Regions from separate parts of the Saccharopolyspora sp. NPDC000995 genome, predicted to be linked through region 1. Evidence: riboswitches for the same ligand, from Rfam matches in the RefSeq annotation. Region 1 holds a riboswitch; each other region holds the start of a gene.
The links. A riboswitch is a leader RNA that binds a small molecule or an ion and turns the genes downstream of it on or off. The one in region 1 is predicted to bind thiamine pyrophosphate.

Region 1 (7,163 bases):
CTCCGACCGCGTTGACCATCGCAGGATCGGATTCCGGCGGCAGTGCCGGGATGCACGCGGACCTGCGCACCTTCTTCGCCTTTGGCGTGCACGGCATGACCGCGGTCACCGCGGTGACCGCGCAGAACACCGTCGGCGTCACCGGCCTGGTGGAGATCCCGCCGGAGACCGTCGCCGCGCAGGTCGACGCGGTCGCTTCGGACATCGGTGTGGACGCGGCAAAGACCGGGGTGCTCGCCTCGGCCGCCACCATCGAGGCCGTGCTGGACGCCTGCGACAAGCACGGCATCGGCCGCGAAGCCCGCACGCCGTTCGTCGTGGACCCGGTCGCGGCCTCCCGCAGCGGCGAACCGCTGCTGCGCCCGGACGCGCTGGATGCCTTGCGGTACAAGGCTTTTCCGCGCGCCACGCTGGTCACCCCGAACCTCGACGAGGTCCGGCTGCTGACCGGGATCGACGCCCGCACCCGCGCGGACCTGCTCGACGCCGCGAAGGCCATCTTCGACTTCGGCCCGCAGTGGGTGCTGGTGAAGAGCGGTCACCTGGCCGACGACCCGGAGTGCATCGACGTGCTCTTCGACGGCAACGAGGCGATCCCGCTGCCCGGCCCCCGCTACGCGACGGTGCACACCCACGGCGCGGGCGACGTGTTCGCCTCGGCGATCACGGCCGCTTTGGCGAAGGGTGCCTCGATGCCGGACGCGGTGCGCAGCGGGAAGCGGTTCGTCACCCGCAGCGTCTCGCACGCGTACCCGCTCGGGGCCGGGGTGGGCCCGGTGTCGACGTTCTGGAGCGTCAGCCCTCGCTCCTTTTGAAACCCCCAACCGCCCCCCTAATAGAGTGATTTTTGTCCCGGATATGTAACCCGAATGGCGTGCCCCATCGACACAGTGGTTGAGAAGCGCGTATTTCCCGAGACTGCGGGACATCCGCGGTTGCGGTCTGCTGCGCGCTGCGCGCACGACGACGACAGGGGTTTGCAACAGCGTGGCTAAATCGGTGTGGACACGAGTGCGGGGACTGCTGGCCACCGAGGCAGGAGCGCCGGACCCCCGACAGCGGCAGTACGCCATGCTGGCGCTCGTCGCCGTGGTGGCCGGCACCGCCATCGGATGGATCTTCGACCTGCAGACCCCGGCGCTGATCGCCGGGTTGACCGCGGTGCTGGCGCTGGTAGCCACCGGCGGCCAGTCGCTGCGATCCGACCTGCGCCGGTTCGTCTGGTTCACCCCGGCGCTGGTGCTCGTGATGACCGTCGGCCCGCTGCTGGTGAACATCCCGGTGCTGGCCGGGCTCGCGGTGGCGCTGGTGGTCTTCGGCAGCGGCATGCTGCCCGCGCTGGGCGAGCACTACCGCATCGGCGGGCAGACCTTCGCCGCCGCGACGCTGGTGTCCACCACCACCGGGATCGGCTCCGACCAGCCGGTGCTGATGCTGCTCGCCTCGACCGCAGCCGGCGCGCTGTTCGCACTGGTCCTGCGGGTGATCATCGGCCTCGGCGATCCGACCAGGGCGACTCGCGTGGCGGTCGCCCGAACGCTGCTCGAACCCGGGCCAGGCGTGGTCGAATCGGCCGCCGCCGCGTGGCGCGCCGACGGTTCGGCCACCTGGCTCGGCCAGGTGCTGGCCGGCGCGGCTCGCTCCCGCGCGGCGCGCGAAACCCTGCTCGCGCAGGCCCAGCAGAGCGACCGGGCGGAAGCCGCCCGCCTTGAGCAGATCGTCGCGGAGGCCGACCAGGTCGCCGCCGAACTCGCCCGTGCAGTGCGCTCCCGCGCCTGCACCGGACTGCCAGCCGCGGCTCGCCGCGACCCGGCGCAGGCCGTGGTGGCGCGCGGCGGACGGCAGGACCTGCCGGACGTGGTCCAGGGCCTCAACCAGGGGCTGGACCGGATCCGCGCCGCGGTGATGCGCCGCGTCGAGACCCCGCTGCCGCCGCCGGCTCCAGGCGCGCGCCGGGAGCGGGTCATGGGCGCGGTCCGCGCGCACCTCTCGTTCCGCTCGTCGCTGTTCCGGCACGCGCTGCGCTGCACCCTCGCGGTCGCCTTCGGCATGGTGATCGTCCTGCTGCTGCGCGACCCCTCGGCGTCCAGCCTGCTGCTCGCGCTGTACGTCGTGCTGCAGCCAGCGGCGCGGGACAGCATGACCGGCGCGTTGGAGCGGACCGGTGGCGCGGTGCTGGGCGTGACCGCACTAGCCGTGCTGATCACCCTGCTGCCGGGGACGTTCCTGCTGGTGCCGCTGGTGATCGGCGGCATGCTGCTGAACATGACACGGCTGCGCGCGGACTACCAGGCGCTGCTCGGCTGCCTGATCGTGGTGACCGTCGTCGACCAGGCGATGCGGCTGGACCGACCGCTGGTCAACGTGGGCATCAGCTTCGCGGCGAACACCGCGGTCGGAGCGGCCATCGCGCTGAGCGTCGGCTACGTCAGCTACCTGGTCCTGCCCAGCAGCATCCTGCCGGACGTGCGCGGCGCGGTGCGGTCCACGGTGTGGGCGGTGTCCGAACTGCTGCGCAGCGTGCGAGCGGCCGGCCAGGGCGTCGATCTGCCCGTGGCGCTGCAGGCGGCGAACGTGCTGGCGCTGCGGCGCACCCAGGACCTGCTGGGCATGCCGGCAATGCTCGACGGGACCGGTGAGGAGACCGACGACGACCGCGCTACGCGTGCGGCGGCAATCGCGCTCGACGCGTTGCGGCAGGACGTCGCGACGCTCGCGTTCCGGCCTGAAGCCGAGCAGGCAGTCGCGGTTCCGGCGCTGCGCGCGGTGGACGACCTGCTGGGCGGCAAGCCGACGGCGAAGATCCCGGACGTGCCGGCGGGCAGCGCCCCGGCGACGGAGCTGCTGGCGAGCTCGCTGGTGGAGAACGCCCTGCACGCCCGCCAGGCGATCGACCGGACCTTCGGCTACGACAGCCCGTGGAAGAGCTACACGATCAGCTTCGTCCGCCCCGAACGCCTCCACATCCGCTGACCCGGGTACCGAACCCGGATGATGTCGCTGGTGCTGGCCGCCAAGCTGCTGGCGGTCGGCGCCGGCGCGGCGATCATGATCGTGGACGGCTTCATCGGCATCGGTGTGGGCTGGCGGCTCGGCAGGGACCGGCCAGCCCCCGACCGGTTCTGGTGAGCCGGTCCCGGTCGGCCAGCGCCCTCCGCTCTCACTCCAGCGGACGGCCGGGGCTGGAGGCCTGGGCCCAGAAGCGCTTGGGAATTCGGCCCGCCAGGGACGCCAGGCGGCCTCCCTCGACCGCCGCTCGCATCGCCGCCGCCATGCGCTCCGGGTCCTGGGCGCGGGTCACCGCAGTGGCCAGGAGGACGGCGGAGCAGCCGAGCTCCATCGCCAGCGCCGCGTCCGAGGCCGTGCCGATGCCCGCGTCCAGCACGACCGGCACCGATGCGCGAGAGACGATCATCTCGATGTTGTGCGCGTTCCGGATGCCCAGGCCGGTGCCGATCGGCGAACCGAGCGGCATCACCGCCGCGCAGCCGACCTCCTCCAACTTCAGCGCCAGCACCGGGTCGTCGTTGGTGTAGGCGAGCACCACGAAGCCCTGGTCGACCAGCTGTTCCGCGGCGTCGAGCAGCTCCACCGGGTCGGGCAGCAGGGTGTCCTCGTCGGCGACTACCTCCAGTTTGACCCAGTTCGTCTCCAGCGCCTCCCGCGCCAGCTGCGCGGTCAACACGGCCTCAGCCGCCGTCCGGCAGCCCGCCGTGTTCGGCAGGGCTTCGATGCCGAGCTTGCGCAGCAGGTCGAGCACCCCGGTGCCGCCGCCGGCGTCTGAGCGGCGCATCGCCACTGTCGTCAGCTCGGTTCCGGACGCGATCAGCGCACGCTCCAGGACCGCGAGGTTCGTCGCCCCTCCGGTCCCGGTGATCAGGCGCGAACCGAACTCGCGGCCTGCGATCACCAACGGGTCGTCCATAACTCTCCTAATGATGGGTTCGGGTGGCGCGGAAACCGATGCTCCGGTTCGAGGCGCATGTACTTCATCTGCCCCGCAACGGGTCGGTTCGGGCTGGCCCGCAACCTTCCGGGTTGTAGCCCCTCATCCGGGTGGGGCGGAGCCACGTCACCCTCCTTGCACTGCGGTGAGGACCTCGATGGTGGCATCGGGGCTCAGCGTGGTGCCCGGCCACATGGCACGCGGCACCACCGCCCCGTCCAGCGCCACGGCCACGCCCCGGTCGGGCACCCCGAATTCCTGCAGCACCGTCGCGAGCACTGCGTCGGCGGCTACCTGCCGGGTCTCCCCGTTTATCACGACGTGCACTGCTGTCCTCCCCATCGGCTCGGATCGGCGGCCTTGATCTCGGTGGCAGGCTCCTCGCCGTGCAGCAGCGCGAGCACCGCCTCGACGGTGACCGGGGCGAGCAGGAAGCCGCCGCGGTGATGCCCGGTGGCCGCCAGCACACCAGGTTCCAGCCAGCCAATCACCGGCAGGTTGTCGTCGGTGCTCGGGCGCAACCCGGCCGCGGACTCGACGAGCTGGTACTCGGTGATACCCGGCATCAGCCGCTCGGCGGCGGCGATCAGGTCCCGCACCCCGCCCACGGTGACCTCGGTGTCGAACCCGACTTCGTACTGGGTGGCGCCGAGCACCAGCCCGCCGTCGTCGCGCGGCACCAGATAGGTCTGCCGTCCGCGCACCGGGCCGCGGATCGTGCGGCTGGGCGGCGGCAGCGCCGTGGTCCGCGCGCGCAGGCGGAGGATTTCGCCTTTCACCGGCCGGATTCGGTCCTTCAACGCGGGGTGCAGCGCGCCCGAGTGGACGCCCGCCGCGATCACCGCGACATCGCAGTCCACAGTGGAATCGTCTTCGAGCTCCACCGCGCCAGGCCGGACCCGCTTCGCGTTCGCGGCGACGAAATCGACGCCTGCCGCAGCGGCGGCCGCGCGCAGCGCAGCCAGCGCGAGGCGGTTGTCGGCCGCGAGGTCGCCCGGCACCTCAAGCCCACCGCGCACCGCCGGTCCCAGGGATGGCTCCAGGTGTCGCACCTCCCGGCTGGTCAGGCGGGTGACGGTGCGGCCGAGCCGGGCGAGGTGATCGACGAGGCTGTCCAGCTCGGCCCGGTCGGCGCTGTCCACGCCGACGACCAGGGTTCCCTCACGGCGCAATCCCGAAGGCAGGCCGGAGGCTCGACCGAGCTCGTCGGCGAACGCCGGCCACAGCCGCAGCGACGCCTCGCCCAGTTCCAGCAGTTCCTCTTCGCCGGGCCACGCCTCGGCGATCGGCGCCAGCATCCCGCCGGCCACGTTGGAAGCCCCGGACGCCGGTTCGGCGTCGACGAGCTGCACCCGATGTCCCGCGGCGGCTGCGCGCCAGGCCACGGACATGCCGATCACGCCGCCGCCGACAACGACGACGTACTTCTTCCGTCCTTCAGACACTTCACGCTCCCTGCGCCGGCATGACCCGGATCAGGTTCGACGGTCGGGGCCAACGCCCCCTCTCAGCCCGGTACCCGGACTCCCGTGCTCACCGAGGACCACCGTACCGGGCGAGGATCGCGACGTCAGGAGCGAGGTCGAGCAATTTTCACGATGCCCGGGGCGTGAGCGCCAAGCGCGTCCGGCGACCGCGCCGCAGGGGGCTACCCTGTGGAACATGCCTGGATTGGACGGCTTCGGCATCCGCGCCCGCCTCGACGAATCGCGGCTATACCTGTGCACCGACGCGCGCACCGAGCGCGGTGATCTCGCGGAGCTCGCGGACGCCGCCTTGGCCGGCGGGGTCGACATCATCCAGCTGCGGGACAAGAAACCGAACGGCGCTCCGCTGGAGGCCCGCCACGAGCTGGCGGCGCTGGAGGTGCTGGCCGAGGCCTGCGTGCGGCACGGCGCGCTGCTCGCGGTGAACGACCGCGCTGACGTAGCGATGGCTGCCGAGGCCGACATCCTGCATCTCGGGCAGGACGACCTGCCGGTAGAGATCGCCCGGCGCATCGTCGGCGAGCACGTCGTGATCGGCCGGTCCACGCACGACGTGGTGCAGGCCGATGCCGCGGCCACCGAACCCGGTGTGGACTACTTCTGCACCGGTCCGGTGTGGACGACCCCGACCAAGCCGGGGCGCCAGGCGGCTGGGCTCGACCTGGTGGAGCACGCCGCGGAGCACCGCGGGCACGGTCGGCCGTGGTTCGCGATCGGCGGCATCGGCCCGGACAACCTCGACGAGGCACTCAAGGCCGGGGCGGAGCGGATCGTCGTGGTCCGCGCGATCACCGAAGCCGAGGACCCCCGGGCGGCAGCCCGAGAACTCCGCGACCGCCTGGGCTGACGCCCGTCGATCCCTGGCCCGCACCGAACGTGCACCGAGAGCAGTTGCACTGAAACCGTGACACTCCGGACATGACGCGGCCCCTGGCTGATCGCCGGGGCCGGTCGGGGAGTTACTGGGTGAGCAAGCTCAGGCCGTAGGCCTGGAGGATCTCGTTCACCGGCTGGAAGTAGGTCGTGCCGCCGGAGGTGCAGTCGCCCGAACCGCCCGAGGTCACGCCCTGGGCCTGGTTGCCGGACAGCCACGAACCACCGGAGTCACCGGGCTCTGCGCAGACGTCGGTGCGGGTCAGGCCGGTCACGGTGCCCTGCGGGTATCGCACGGTCTGGTTCTTGGCCTGCACCGAACCGCAGCGCCAGCCCGTGGTGGAACCGGAACGGCAGATGGACCCGCCCACGGCGGACTCGGTGGAGCCGGCCACGCTGACGTTGCTGCCGTTGTACTGGTTCACCAGCGCCCTCGGAGTCTCCTCGGCACCGACCCGGACCCAGGCGTAGTCGTTGTCCGGGAACGACGAGCCCTCGAACCGGCCAGTGGGCTGCGACGTGGTGTCGCCCTCGTTGCCGCAGTGCCCGGCGGTCACGAAGCCGCCCCGCACCGAAAACCCGACCGAACAGCGGGCGCTGCCGATGTAGTAGGCGTTGCCACCGATTACGTCGGCCAAGGTGCGCGGGTTCTCGATCGACTCCACAACCCGCACCGCGTCCGAGAGAACGCCAGTGGACCGCACGAACTGCGCCGCCTCAACGGCACTGCCCAACCTGGTGGTGACGACGACGGAGTTTGTGCGGCTGTCGGCGTACCAGCCGGAAACCTGCTTGGGGGCTGCGGCGCTGCGAAGGTTCAGGCCCTCGACTACCCCGTTGAGCTCCTCGATGGAGTA
Region 2 (7,163 bases), on a different contig from region 1:
GCTTGGCCGGACTGGTCGGCGCCGAGCGTGACCAAGCCATAGTCGACCTGGTGCGCGTGGAGATCGCCGCTGTGCTCGGCCACAGCGGCGTCGAGGGCATCGAACCCGGCAACGCCCTGCAGGAACTCGGTTTCGATTCGCTGACCTCGGTGGAGCTGCGCAACCGGCTCAACCAGGCGACCGGCCTCACCCTGCTGCCGACCCTGGCGTTCGACCACCCGACGATCGGCGAGCTAGCCGCCCACCTCGCCACTGAACTCGCCGAATCCGGCGGGGCCGCACCTGCGGCTGATGTTACCGCTCTGGTCGAGGACGGTGCCCCGGACGTCGTCAGCCGCCTTTACCGGGAGGCGCACGACGCCGGGCGGTTCCAGCTCGCCGGTGAGCTGCTGATGAGCGTCGCCCGGCTGCGGCCCACGTTCTCCGACTCCGACGAGCTGGGGCGCAAGCCCAAACCAGTCCGCCTCGTCGTCGGGGACAGCGGGACGCACCTAATCTGTTTTACCCCGATCGTGCCTATGACCGGCGCGAACTTGTACTACCCGCTTGCCGCTGCCCTACCCGGCGGACTCACCGTGTCGGCGCTGGCTTCACCGGGCTTCGTCGAGGGCGAGAAGCTCCCGGTGGACGCTTCAGTGCTGGTCTCACTGCAGGCGGAGACGGTCGCGGAGCATGTCGGCGAGGCACCGTTCGTGCTCGCCGGCATGTCCTCGGGCGGAATCCTCGCGCACACCACGGCGAAACGCCTGGCGGACCGGGGGAAGCCACCGCGCGCAGTGATCCTCTTCGACACTTACGCCATGCACGACGTCTCATTGTCCGAGACCGGACCGCAATTTATGACGGCGATGTTCGAGCGCGCGGCGGGCGTGGTGTCGATCGACAGCGCCAGGTTGTCCGCCTACCAATGGACTTGCGGCCTGTTCGGTCACTGGGATCCGGAACCGATGCCGGTGCCCACCCTGCTGATTCGCGCGTCCGAACCGATGAGCCCGGACCTGGCGGGGAAGAACTGGAGGACCAAGCTGGACGGCGTGTCCACGATCGTCGAGGTACCAGGGAATCACTACTCGCTGATGGAGGAGTTCGCCGCGTCGACGGCCCAGGTCGTCCACGACTGGCTGCGATCACTGGATTGAAGACCGTGCACCAGCCACTGCGAGCCTGTTGTGGTTTCGGCGAAAACGGCTGAACCGAAGTACCAAATACAGCAAGTCTCGATCGCGGCCGTTCGTCCACCAGTGGCCATCTCGGCTGTGATCGATCGATCACGTTCCGTGGTGGGCGGAAGTGCCTGGCCGACACTTCGTCCGCGACGCATTCGACCCACGGCAACCACGGCGCGAAGTGTTCGCGGTAGCGGTCGGCGTTCGCGGCGAACTCCGCCGTCTGCCAAGATTTTAACGATGTCAGCACGGAGTCTTAAGCGAGCGGATGGCTTAAGGCGCATCTCCGTTCGAAGTCGTTCGGGTGCAACCTAGTCCGACATCGCGGAGGTGCTCAGCCGGTTTCGCCTCCGAGCTCCGAGAGTCCTCAATGGACAAATGTGGTCCGGTTCGCCGCTTGCCCAGCGCGACGTCCAGCACGGTCCGCAATGCAAACCAGAGCAGGTCGTGACCGCGCCCGAGCAGCCACGGCAGGCCCTTGGCGAGCAGCCACCGCAGGTGGTCGAAGCCGCTGACCCGCGCGCCCCCGGAGCATTCCAGCGAGACCTCGCCGGGCACGGCCAAACCGGCTGCCGCGAACCGGTCGGCGAAGGCTGCCGCGAGCAACCGGTGCCCGAGTTCGGAGGGGTGCAAGCGGTCGACGCTCCACGTTGCCGGGCTGTAGGCACCCGGCAACCGGTCCAGGTCCACCACAGCGACGGCATGCGTCTCGGCGACGGTGTCCAAGATCCGGTTGAGTTCGCCGATGCGCCTGGCCAGTGCCCTCCGCAACGGCCCGGGCAACCGGAAGATCCGGCCGTGGTCGTGGTATCGGATCGTCACGACGGTCGCGCCGACGGCGGTTAGCGCGCGCACGATGTCGTTGAGCTGCCGCCGTAGCCGTCGGGCGTCGAAGTCGGAGCGCATCGTGTCGTTCATGTCGACCATCACCACGGCCGCATCCGGCGCGGCGCGAAGGGCGACGGGCAACTGGGCGTCACGCACGGCTGCGACACGCGCCCCGCTCGATGCCAGATTCGCCAGCTCCGCGGCGCCGAGCGCTTCGGCCAGCAGCGGCGCGAAACCGCGCCACCCGCCAACCACCGGATCGCCCATGCCGATGGCGACCGAATCGCCGAGCACCGCCAGGGTCCGTGTTTGTCGCGGGCCGGGCGGGCCCGCCGTGATCGCGTCCTGCACGTGAGCATAGTGATCGCCGATCTTCCTGCGGCGGTGAGGCGGCGGTGACGATCCGGCGACCGCTTGGCGAAGAATCGCCGCGTCAGCGGGGTTCGGCGCGGTAGTCCTTGTCAGGCCAGAATGGCCATTCCTCGAAGGCCAGGCACTTCCCGTCCGGGGCGAACCGCAGGATCCACAGATCCCGGTACTCCTGGGCCGCCGGGCCGCCGTAGCGGACCACCTCCCGCACGACAGCGGTCACCTTCGAGCGCCACAGGGCTGCTCGTCAGCCGGAAATCCTCGTCGGGCCCGACGCGCTCGGCCTCCCACATCCGCCCGATGGCGTCGAGCCCCACAACGGGTTTGCGGTACGGGCCTGCTGGTACGTCGGGTCAGAGGTGAAGATCGGCCACCACAGCCAGTCGCATTCACCACAACACCATTCCCATCATGATCAACCCCGTCCACTCCACGGGGGCGAGCCGCACGCCCACCACCGGAAACACCGCTACTTGACTTCGCCCTCATAGGCTGCACAGAAGGCAAAGCGCTAACGGGCCCTGACATGGCCAGGTAGTGGGTCAGCTGGATTGGTCGCCGCTGCCGTAGGGGCGGGTGAGGATTTCCAGGGCGTGGCCGTCGGGGTCGTCGAAGTAGACGCCGCGCCCGCCGTCCCGGGTGTTGATCTGCCCCGCGTCGTGGTGCCCGGGGTCCGCCCAGTAGGGCAGTTCCCGCGCCTGGATCCGCGCGAAGATCTCGTCGAACTCGCCTTCGCTGACCAGGAACGCGTAGTGCTGCGGGGTGATCTCCTCTTCAGTCTCCAGGTAGTCCAGCGTGACGTCGTTGCTGGTCTGGGCGCACATGAACGGCCCGAAGGGTTCCGGATCGGGCAGCCCGAGCAGATCGGCGGCGAACCGTGCATTGGCGATCTTGTCGGTGGTGGCGACGATCGTGTGGTTGAGCTGAACGGCCATGGTATTGCTCGCTTTCCTCGTCGTGCTGCGGTACTCCGGAGGGTAGGACTTCGACCAAGGTCGAAGTCAATGGGAACGGCAGCCGGACCCGTCCAGGCATCGCTCGTCCGGGTGGCGATTCGTCGGCGCGTGCCCGGCGGCCTACCGTCGAGCAGGCGGGAACCGGCGAGGAGCGGGGAGCCCGGTGGCGGACAACGCGCCACGGACGATCGCTCGGGCAACGTGATCGAGGGGGCGCGGTCGAGCTCGGCGCGTAACGAGGTGCGGGCCGGTGCGGCGTCGTCCGATTTGCGCGGAAAGTACGAGCAGGCCGTCGATCGGGAATCCGCCTATGAACTGCTGTCGAAGAAGGTCGCCGCCCGGGAGTCGCCCGAAGCGCCGGAGGAGCCGGAAGCGCCGGAGGAGCCGGGGCTGTTCGAGAAGGCGATGGAGAACCCCGAGGCGCGGTCGTTCTTCCGATCGCGGCGAGCACCCTCGGCCGGGAGATCACCCGGGGATTGTTCGGCAACCGCCGTAGGTGATCGGACTCACCTGACATCCGTCACCTCCTCGGGGTAAAGTGCCTCCAACTTATCCACGCGGGAGCTCGGGCGCACCGGGCTGAGAGGGTGGCACCGCACGCGCCACCGACCGCAGAACCTGTCCGGATAATGCCGGCGTAGGGAGCTGTTGATGGCGCTTGACGTCGATCGTGCCGAAGTTCCTCACACCCTGGACGAACCGGCGCCCAAGACGCTGGGCGTACTCGACCAGGGCGCGTTCTGGGGCAACCTCGGGGTGAGCTTGCTCGGGTTCAGCGGGGCGCTGGCCGTGCTCGCGCCGAGCGGAGTGCCGCAGCTGTCCTTCACGGCCGCCGTCACCGCGTGCGTGGTGGGCACCGTCATAGGCAGCATCATGGTCGGGATTTCGGCGATCCCCGGGGCGCGCACCGGGGCACCCGCGATGATGTTGCTGCGGGGCCTTTTCGGCACCAAGCTGTCCTACCTGCCGACCGTGCTGAACGTCCTGCAGTTGGTCGGCTGGGGCACCTTCGAGCTTCTGGTGATCGCGCAGGGCGCGGAGGCGCTGTTCGGCGGCGGCCCGCGATGGTTGTACGTGGTGCTGGCCGGGGCGCTGACCACCGCGCTCACGCTGCGCCCGCTCGGCGCGCTGCGCCTGTTGCGGCGCTACGTCAGCATCGCGGTGGCGATCGCGATGGTGTTCTTCTTCGTCCAGCTGCTGGTGAGCAATCCGCTGCCGGACATGAGCACCGGTTCCTGGCAGGGGTTCTGGCCGGGCGCGGACGCCGCGCTGGCCGTCGCGGTGTCCTGGATCCCGGTTGCCTCGGACTACTCGCGGCACTCGAAGTCGGCGACCGGCGCGTTCACCGCCGCGACGGTGGGCTACTCGGTCACCCAGATCGCCTGCTACCTGCTTGGGCTGCTCGGGTTGGCGCTGGTCGCCGGCGATGCCGACAAAGCGTTCGACCCGCTGCTGGCGGTTCCGCTCGGGGTGATCTTCTTCGGGATCCTGGTGCTTCGCGAGGTCGACCAGTCCTTCGCCAACACCTACTCGACCGCGGTCTCCATCCAGAACCTGCGGCCCAGCGCGGACCGCCGGGTGCTGTGCCTGGTCGTCGGCGCGGTGATCACGCTGTTCGCGCTGACCCTGGACATCGCCCAGTTCTCGAACTTCCTGTTGCTGATCGGCTCGGTGTTCGTGCCGATGTTCGGCGTGCTGGCGGTGGACTACTTCGTGCACGCCCGCCGCCGCGACTGGGACCTGTCCGCGCAGGCCCCGTCCCGCTGGGGCATGCTGCTTGCCTGGCTGCTCGGCTTCTCGACGTTCCAGCTGATCAACCCGGGCGAGCTCGGCTGGTGGAGCCAGCTGTGGACGGGTGTGCGGGACGCGCTCGGCTTCACGGTACCGACGTGGATGAGCGCTGCCCTCACCTCGTTCCTCGTGGCCGCCCTCGCGGCTGCGCTCATCGGAGCCTTCCGCCGCCGCCCCGACGGGAGCTGAGCTCAGCGGCCATCCGTGACGGAGCCGCGTCCGCTTCGCGCGGTTTGACCCGGTGATCGCTTCACAGGGCCACGAACTCCGGGCTCTTCAAGGACAGTTGCGCGGTCGACCCCGGCGCAGAACGAGCGCGGTGCGGCGAGCAGCACCGCGCGCTGTTGACTCGGCATGTCTGCACTCCGAACTCGATCGGCTGTTGCCGAACCCCGGCCGCCGCCCGGAGGCGGTGTTCCCAGATCCGGGTGGTAGCCGGGATCGGTGGTCGGTGTCAGTGGTCGCGGCGGGTCATCAGGTGGGCGAGGGCGCTGAGCTCCTCGGCCGCGCGCGGGGCCGGGTCGCAGCGGTGCAGGTCGCTCAGCGCGGATGCGAGCAGGTCGTCGGCTTGGTTCTGGCTCCAGGCGCGCCCACCGGCCAGCGCGATCAGCTCGGCGGACTGGGCCAGGTCGCTGCTGGACAGCGGCTGGTCGCGGAGGTAGAGGGCGGCCAGCCGCCGACCGGCCTGCGTGCCGGAGGTCAGCGCGGAAACCACCGGCAGGGTCTTCTTGCGGGTGCGCAGGTCGGAGAACACCGGTTTGCCGGTGACCGCCGGATCGCCCCAGATGCCCAGCAAGTCGTCGACGTGCTGGAAAGCCAGCCCCAGCCGCTCGCCGAAGCTGCGGAGCCGGGCGACCTGGTCGGCCTTGCCACCGCCGAACATCGCGCCGACAGCGCAGGCGCAGCCAAGCAGCGCCCCCGTTTTGTCCCGGGCCATCCGCTGGCATTCGGTCAGTTCCACGTTGCGCTGGTCCTCGAAGGCGAGGTCCGCGATCTGGCCGTTGATCAGGTTCAGCACAGCGGTGCTCAACATCCGCATCGCCGTGGCGGCCTCGGGATGCCGGCACGACGACAGCACGTCGGCGGCCAGCGAGAGCATGGCATCGCCGGCGAGGATGGCGGGACCGCTGCCGAAAACCGTCCACGTCGTCGGGCGGTGTCTCCGGGTGACATCGCCGTCCATCACATCGTCGTGCAGCAGCGAGAAGTTGTGCGCCAACTCCACGGCGACGGCTGCGGGCACCGCGTCAGCCGGATCTCCGCCTACGGCGGCGGCGGCGAGCAGCACCATCGTGGGTCGCAACGCCTTTCCCCGGTCGGCGCGGACCGGATTGCCGCGCTCGTCCAGCCAACCTAGGTGGTAGCCGGAGATTTGCTGCATGCGGGTGGGCAACCGGTCGACCGCTGCCCGCAGGGCGGGCTCGACCATCGCGCGGCTACGCGTCAGCGCCTCGTAGGCCGTACCCGCCTTGTTGGCGTCTTGGTGAATGGTGGTCATCCGATTTCCCTTCGACCGATCTTGCTGTGCTGGGAAGAAGCGTTGTCAGCGGGCTATCTCGACTCGTTCGAGGACGCCGAGGGCATCCGGGACCAGGACGGCGGTGGAGAAGTAGGTGCTGACCAGGTAGGAGATGACGGCTTGGTCGTTGATGCCCATGAAGCGCACCGACAGGCCGGGCCGGTACTCGTCCGGGATGCCGGTCTGGTGCAGGCCGACGACGCCCTGGTTCTCCTCACCGGTGCGCATCGCCAGGATGGAGCTGGTGCCGCGATCGCTGATCGGGATCTTGTCGCTGGGCAGGAGCGGCACGCCCCGCCAGGCGTGCACCTGGCGGCCCTGCGCCTCGGTGGTCTGCGGGTAGATGCCGCGGCGGTTGCACTCCCGGCCGAAGGCGGCGATGGTCTGCGGGTGGGCCAGCAAGAACCGGGTCTTGCGGCGGCGGGAGAGCAGTTCGTCGAGGTCGTCGGGGGTGGGCGGGCCGGTGCGGGTGTGGATTCGCTGGCGGAGGTCCGCGTTGTGCAGCAGGCCGAAGTCGCGGTTGTTGATCAGTTC
Region 3 (7,163 bases), on a different contig from region 1:
CCTGCAGTCGGACCTGCTCGACGATTCCGTGCCCGCGCTGGCCGGATTCCTGTTGGACACGCTGGGCGAGTGGGGCGTGCGCCCCGAGCAGGTCGGCATCGTCGAAGGCATCCCGCGCGTGGACCGCGAGGTCTTCGCGCTGGTGGAACACGACCTGCCGGGCGCCCGCTTCTACCCGTTCTCCGAGATCATGGCCGACGGGCTGCCCGCGGCGGGCGGGCAGCGCTGGCTGTCCAGCCGATTCCACCTGCACCTGATGGCGGCCGCGGCCGGAGCGCACGGGGTCGCGGTGTCGATCAACTCCGGCTACTACACCAACAAGCACCGGTCGCTGATCGACTGCGGCTCCGGCTGGACGCTCAGCGAAGGCCTGCGGATCCCGGCCATGCCGACCAGCGGTGGATTCGCCGCCAATGCGTTGCAGGAACTCAAGCGGGGCAAGGAAGAACTCGCGAAGAAGGTCTACGGGGGCTGACCTATTCGTCGCCTTCGACGAGATCCTGCTGCTCCCGACGGCGGTCGGCGAGGTAGAACGGCGCAGCCGCTAACACGGGCACCAGCATGCCCGCCAGAACGATCAGAAGAGAATTGCCCACGGTCGTCGAAACTCCGTCTACGGTGGGAAGAACCCACACCCAAGTCCTCGCCCGGACGGGCGTCTCGATGGGAGCATCGCTTCGAACCGCGATTCGTTACGGGCCCATTCGGGCACCGGATCACGCCAGGCCGAAGTGCGTTCTTCCCACCCTGCAACGGGTTTCGCGATTACTTTAGGAATCGTGAAGTCTGCCACTCCTCCTTGATCCAAGCGCTGTTCCAGAACAGCCACTCGTACTCAGTCGCTCGGGTGAACGCGTCGAGCATCCGCTGCCGCGTCTCGGCGTCGACGCCCTTGGTGACCCGGTCGGTGAGGTCGCGCGCGGTCAGCACCGCCTCGGCGAACTCGTCGTCGGCGTAGGTCTGGATCCACGCCCGGTACGGGTGATCTTCGGCACCGCCGGTGGCTTCCAGGATGGTGGTGCCCACGTGCTGGTACACCCAGAAGCACGGCAGGATCGCCGCCAGCAGCACCGGATACGACTCGGTCAGCGCGGTCGCCCGCAGGTACGAGGTGTAAGCCAGGCATGACGGGGACGTGTCGATCCCGGCGATCTCGGCGTCGGTGAGGCCGAACTCCGCGACGTAACCGGCATGCAAACGGCGCTCCTCGACCAGTGCGCCCTGGGACGCACCGGCCAGGAACGCCGCGTCCTCGGCGTTGTCGGCCCGCGTCGCGGCGGCCGCCAGCGCCTGCGCGAAACCGACCAGGTAGCGCGCGTCCTGCACGATGTAGAACGCGAACCGGTCGCGGTCCAGGGTGCCATCGGTGAGCGCGGTGTTGAACGGGTGCTCGACGATCGCCTGCTGCAGATCGGCGGTGAGCGCCCATGCCTCGGCGCAGAAACCGTCGGCGGGCGGAGCGGGCAGCTTACTCATCAGGACCTCTCGTCGTATGCGCAACCCCGGTGCACTGCTGGGTGCCGGTGCCGCTTTAGAACCAGTTCTTCTATGTCTTCGAAGCGCCGGAAGCGCTTAGCCCACCTGTGCGAACTTGCACCGCCGCGGGTTCTCAGACGTCATCTGGCAAGGACTGCCCCGAAGCCGGTCATGCGCAAATCGGGGGCCCCAAAGTCCAGGCGATGTCTGAGGTTGCGCCACCCGCACCGCCGCGCGAGGCGAGCCCGAAACCGGAAACGGTCACCACCAGTGGTGGAAGTGGTGCACCGGGCCGTGGCCGTGGCCCACATCGAGCCGGTCGGAAGCGCGCAGAGCCTCCGTCAGGTACTCCTTGGCCTCGCGCACCGCTTCGAGCCAGTCCGCGCGCTGCGGGCGCAGCGCCGCTATAGCGGCCGACAGCGTGCAGCCGGTGCCGTGGTCGTTGGTGGTCACGACGCGCTCGCTGGAGAGGAATTCGGCGATGCCGTCGCCGTAGAGCAGGTCCGAGCTGGACCGGCCGTCGAGGTGACCGCCCTTGAGCAGCACCTGCTTCGCGCCCAACCCGGCCAGCCGCTCGGCCTGCGCGGGCATGTCGTCGGGGTCGGTGATCTCCGGCTCGCCCAGCAGATCGGCGGCCTCGGGCAGGTTCGGGGTGATCAGGTCCACGCGCGGCAGCAGCTCGTCGCGCAGCACGCTGACCGCCTCAGGCGCGAGCAACCGGTCACCGCTCTTGGCGACCATCACCGGATCCAGCACAACGCGCGGCAGCGCGTAGCGGTCGAGGACCCCGATCACCGCGCGGATCACCTCGGCGTTGGCCAACATGCCGATCTTGACCGCGTCCACCCGCACGTCGTCGAGCAGTGTGACCAACTGCGCGGTGATGAACTCCGGCGGCACCTCGTGGACCTCGGAAACGCCGGTGGTGGTCTGCGCGACCAGCGCGGTGATCACGGACATGCCGTAGGCGCCGTGCGCGGAGAAGGTCTTCAGATCGGCTTGCACACCGGCGCCGCCGCTGGGGTCGGTGCCTGCGATGGTCAGCACATTGGGAACCATGACGTCCCTCCGCTAGTACGAGCTAGGTCAGGTTCAACGGGTCTGTTCTCAGCCCGGCAGCCCGGGCACCCCGCGTCACTGCCACCAACCTAACAACCGGGGCCGCCGCGCGACCACGCCCTCGGCGTCCTCAGTCGATCAGGCCCACCACCACGCCGGCGGTGAGCACCTCGCCGGGCCGCACCTGGTGCCAGAGCGTTCCGGTGGCCAGCGCCGAAACCCACCCGATCGTCGTGCCGCAGCAGTCGTCGGCGACCTGGACCTCCGCCACCCGATCGCCGACGTGCACCCGGCTGCCGTCCGAGACCAGCCAGCACACCAGCACTCCACGTGCCCGACCGTGACCGGCCCGCTGTCGCCTCAACTCAGGAAAGTGCACCTCGGTCATCCCCGCCCCCTCGGTGATGGCTTCAGCATTGCCGCGCATGCGCCTCGCGACAAGACCGCCCGGCCGCCGAGCGGTCGGTGCCTGCTCCGATAGGCGCACGGCCGCTCGCCCGGCGCCCGGCACAGCGATCGAATTCACACCATGAAGGCCCCCACCGGCAGGCCAGCCAACCCTTCGTCGCGGACTAAAGTGGTTGATGATGGAAACCACGACCGATGCCCCGAGCTTCGCCCGTTCCCGCCGGCAGCCCCGGCCGGAGGATCCCGCCCGGATCTGGGCCCCGCTGGCGGACCTGACCGAAGCCGCCGTGGCGGCCGCCGGTTCGGGGACGGTGGCGATCACCCGCGGATTCGACCGCAACAGCAGGCAGCGCGCGAATGCGCTGCGCGAGTTGCTGAACCGGCGCGACGTCGCCGCGGTTGAAGTGACTCCGGCTCCCGGCAGCGACCGGCTGCTGGCCGACGCCGAGATCACCGCGGTGGTCAACCTGATCGGCGCCGGATCGTGGCAGCCCTACCGGGTGGCCGCCGAGCTGCGCGCCCCGGTGCTCGCGCCGAAGCCCGGCGACGGCCCCGCCGAGGAGGTCAAGCGGGACGTGATCGCCCTGGCCGGCGACTCCGGCCAGCGTGACGTCGCGATCTCGCACGTCGCCGTGCGCGCCGAGGACCCTGCCGGCAGCCGGCTGGTCCTGACCTTCGACGGTGAGCAGCTGACGGTGCCCGGCGGCTGGCTGACCATGACGGTGCAGGGCGGCAAGCTGCAGGTTCAGGTCGGCGGCGCGGACATCCCGGAGCGGACGCTGACCACCCGCGAGATCCGGGTCGAGGCCTTCGACGCGCCGCACCGGCTGGTGCGCGACGAGCTGCCGATCGCCGACTTCGAGGAAGCCGCGGTTACCTTCACCGCCGAACCGAACGGCCTGGTGGTCCGCCCGGTCTGAAGACCGGCCGCCCCCGCCGGTGTCCGCAGTTTCAATTGGGTGTGGCTCTTTTGCTCTCCGGATCAACCACTACCGGTACTTACTAGGGGAGCTGTGGTCGGGGGGTTCGGCGGGCGGTGATCATGAAAGGGGCTCCTTCTGACTACGTGGTGGGCGTCTGACGTCCATCAACGTAAAGAAGGAGCCCTGTGGCAGGTACGCGAACCACGATGTCGCCGGAGCGTTCGAATCCTCTCGGGCGGTGTTCGGGTCGATCATCACGGAGCTCGGCGCCGTTGACCGTGGCATCACGCATGGCGAGCTGGAAGAGCCGCTGACCGAGCGGTCCCGGCAGTTGATGCGCCGGCTGCTACAGAAACATCTTGATCTTCGTGCGGTGCGTGAGCACCCGGTTCCCGGTGGCGTGACCGGCCCCGAGGGCATACAGCGCACTCTCCTGGAGCGGGTCGCCGGCGTGGTCTGGCCACGGTGTTCGGGGAGGTGACCGTGACCCGGCTGGCCTACCGGCGCCGGCTGAGTGCACTGTCCATCCCGCGGACGGCGTGCTGAACCTGCCGGCCGAGATGCACACGAGGCGACCCGACCCCGACGCAACGCAAAAACGCCGCAGCCACGGTCACCTACCTCACCCGCAAAGCCCAAGTCGGCTACCTCGACTACCCCACCGCCCTGACCCACGGCTGGCCCATCGCCACCGGCATCATCGAAGGCGCCTGCCGCCACCTCATCGCCGACCGCATGGACATCACCGGCGCCCGCTGGAAACCACCCGGCGCCGAAGCCATCCTCCAACTCCGCGCCCTCCACACCAACGGCGACTTCAACGACTACTGGACCTACCACCTCACCCAAGAACAACAACGCAACCACCCCACCCGCACCATCCCCCGAGCATGACCTACCCCCAAAAGCGCCACACCCAACTGAAACTGCGCCCACTCTGCGTATTGCACTCCTTACCGGGGAGTGCGCCAGAAGCTTTCGGGTGACTTATGCGCAGAACCGCCGTCACGGTGCGCGCCCAACTGCGTCCCTCGATCAACAACCGCGCGCGGGAGGCAAAGCGCGAGGACAGCAACAGGGAGGCTGGGGATCGTGGAGCCCGCCAGGCAGTGGCACGTGAGCTGCCGCGATGTCACCGGCAGACGCCGGGACATGTCAGTGTTGATCAATCAGGGGAACGTGGTCGTGATCGCTCCACCGGGTGAGACCGCGGTGCTTTCCCCGCTGGAGGTCGGCAGACTGCGCGCGGCCCTGCGCGACGCGATCGTGGTGGCCGCCGAAATGGAGTGAATCCCCTCGTGAGCGCGGTGGCTGCGGTCCGCCGGCCGCCGCGCTCACGATCGCAGTCTTTCCCCGCAAGTCGGCTCGCGGCGATATCTACTCCCGGTAACCTGGCGACCGAGAGGTGACTGCGTGAGCATGTTCTGGCAACGATCAGCCGCGCTGCTCCGGCGCGGAACGACCGGCCTGCACACGGTGTCCGTCCTGTGCAAGCAGGGCGTGATCAGCCCGCTTCGGCCGGACAAGCTGCTGCGCATCGTCCTCGCCTGGCGCCGCTGGGGCATCACCCCGCCGCTGGGCTTCGCCGTCGGCGCGGTGCGCCACGCCGACCGCCCGGCCGTGATCGACGAGCGCGGCGCGCTCAGCTATGCCGAGCTCGCGCAGCGCACCACCCGGCTCGCCAACGGCCTGCGCAACCGGATTCCCCGAGGCACCCGGATCGGCGTGCTGTGCCACAACCACCACGGGCCGATCGAGACGATCGTCGCCGCCGCCAAGCTCGGCATTGACGTGGTTCTGCTCAACACGGGCCTGAGCACCCAGCGGATCACCGACGTGATCGCCGAGCAGCGGGTCGGCCTGCTGGTCCTGGACGCCGAATACCGCACCCACCTGCCGAACCTCCCCGAAGATCTCGAAGCCGTGCTCGCGTGGACCGAAGGCACCACCCGGCACGACACGCTGGAGCACCTGATCGCCACGTCCTCGGCCAAGCACCTGCCCCGGCCGAAGTGGCACTCCCGGGTGATTGTGCTCACTTCCGGCACCACCGGACCCCCGAAGGGTGCCCGCCGCCCCGATCCGCCGGGGCTCGCGCCCGCGGCGTCGATCCTGTCCCGGGTGCCGCTGCGCCACGGAGACCGGATCTTGGTCAGCGCCCCGCTGTTCCACGCTTGGGGCCTCGCCGCGTTCCAGCTCGGCTCCGTGCTCGGCGCGACACTGGTGCTGCGCCGCCGGTTCGACCCTGAGCAGTCGCTCGGCGCGGTGCAGCGCAACCAGTGCACATCGATGTTCGCGGTGCCGGTGATGCTCCAGCGCATCCTCGAGCTCCCCGAACGGGTCCGCGACGAGTACGACCACAGCACGCTGCGAGTCGTGGCGAGCAGCGGTTCTGCGCTGCCCGCCGACCTGGCCACCAGGTTCCAGCGCGCCTTCGGGCAGGTGCTCTACAACCTCTACGGCTCCACCGAGGCGTCCTGGGTCAGCATCGCGACACCGCACGACCTGAGCGCCGCCCCGGGTACGGTGGGCCGACCACCACGCGGGACGACGGTGCGCATCCTCGGCGACGACGGAACCCCGGTGCGCCGCGGTGCGACTGGGCGGATCTTCGCCGGCAACGACATGCTCTTCGAGGGCTACACCAACGGCAGCAGCCGGGAAACCCGCGACGGCCTGATGTCGACCGGAGACCTCGGGCGCTTCGATGTCGCCGCGCGGTTGTTCGTCGTCGGCCGCGAAGACGACATGATCATCTCGGGCGGCGAGAACGTCTATCCGAAGGAGACCGAGGACGTCATCGCCGGCCTGCCGGAGGTGTCCGAGACCGCCGTCATCGGAGTCGACGACGCCGAGTTCGGGCAGCGGCTAGCGGCATTCGTGGTGCTCCGAGCGGACAGTCGGCTGGACGCCGAGCAGCTGCGCGAGCGGCTCCGCGGCAGGTTGTCGAAATTCGCCATGCCCCGCGATGTGGTGTTCCTCGACGAGCTGCCGCGCAACGCCACCGGCAAGGTCGTGCCTCGCGAACTGCTCGCCCGCTTGGAAGCCTGACCGGCAGGGCTGCACGATCACCCCTCGTGTCGAGTTAGGCTGCCTCGGGTGAACGACCGTCTAGTGTGGATCGACTGCGAAATGACCGGTCTCGATCTCGGCAAGGACGCGCTGATCGAGATCGCCGCCCTGGTCACCGATGCCGACCTCAACATCCTTGGCGAAGGCGTGGACATCGTCATCCGCGCCGACGAGGAGAAGCTCGCCGGAATGCCCGACGTGGTCCGCGAGATGCACGACCGCTCC

Region 2: another riboswitch for thiamine pyrophosphate. It lies ahead of ACWDKQ_RS33725 (purine-cytosine permease family protein); the one in region 1 lies ahead of thiO (glycine oxidase ThiO).
Region 3: another riboswitch for thiamine pyrophosphate. It lies ahead of thiD (bifunctional hydroxymethylpyrimidine kinase/phosphomethylpyrimidine kinase); the one in region 1 lies ahead of thiO (glycine oxidase ThiO).

The regions. Positions count from the first base shown of each region.
Region 1 covers NZ_JBSFLZ010000043.1:26,440-33,602, forward strand. The annotation lists gene thiD (bifunctional hydroxymethylpyrimidine kinase/phosphomethylpyrimidine kinase) at 1-815, shown strand, start outside; gene ACWDKQ_RS16525 (FUSC family protein) at 988-2,973, shown strand; gene ACWDKQ_RS16530 (hypothetical protein) at 2,995-3,129, shown strand; gene thiG (thiazole synthase) at 3,161-3,925, opposite strand; gene thiS (sulfur carrier protein ThiS) at 4,073-4,273, opposite strand; gene thiO (glycine oxidase ThiO) at 4,261-5,391, opposite strand; TPP riboswitch at 5,382-5,487, opposite strand; gene thiE (thiamine phosphate synthase) at 5,609-6,280, shown strand; gene ACWDKQ_RS16555 (S1 family peptidase) at 6,393-7,163, opposite strand, start outside.
Region 2 covers NZ_JBSFLZ010000186.1:1,550-8,712, reverse strand. The annotation lists partial or broken gene ACWDKQ_RS33750 (thioesterase domain-containing protein) at 1-1,139, shown strand, start outside; gene ACWDKQ_RS33745 (SGNH/GDSL hydrolase family protein) at 1,440-2,288, opposite strand; gene ACWDKQ_RS33740 (hypothetical protein) at 2,428-2,586, opposite strand; gene ACWDKQ_RS33735 (VOC family protein) at 2,906-3,298, opposite strand; gene ACWDKQ_RS33730 (helicase HerA-like domain-containing protein) at 3,368-3,856, shown strand; TPP riboswitch at 3,867-3,980, shown strand; gene ACWDKQ_RS33725 (purine-cytosine permease family protein) at 3,971-5,299, shown strand; gene ACWDKQ_RS33720 (family 2 encapsulin nanocompartment cargo protein polyprenyl transferase) at 5,565-6,608, opposite strand; gene ACWDKQ_RS33715 (family 2B encapsulin nanocompartment shell protein) at 6,654-7,163, opposite strand, start outside.
Region 3 covers NZ_JBSFLZ010000003.1:103,932-111,094, forward strand. The annotation lists gene ACWDKQ_RS02510 (polysaccharide pyruvyl transferase family protein) at 1-475, shown strand, start outside; gene tenA (thiaminase II) at 766-1,476, opposite strand; gene thiD (bifunctional hydroxymethylpyrimidine kinase/phosphomethylpyrimidine kinase) at 1,738-2,535, opposite strand; TPP riboswitch at 2,523-2,618, opposite strand; gene ACWDKQ_RS02525 (hypothetical protein) at 2,666-2,962, opposite strand; gene ACWDKQ_RS02530 (hypothetical protein) at 3,123-3,863, shown strand; gene ACWDKQ_RS02535 (hypothetical protein) at 4,105-4,347, shown strand; partial or broken gene ACWDKQ_RS02540 (ISKra4 family transposase) at 4,449-4,760, shown strand; gene ACWDKQ_RS02545 (hypothetical protein) at 4,959-5,156, shown strand; gene ACWDKQ_RS02550 (AMP-binding protein) at 5,286-6,917, shown strand; gene orn (oligoribonuclease) at 6,966-7,163, shown strand, end outside.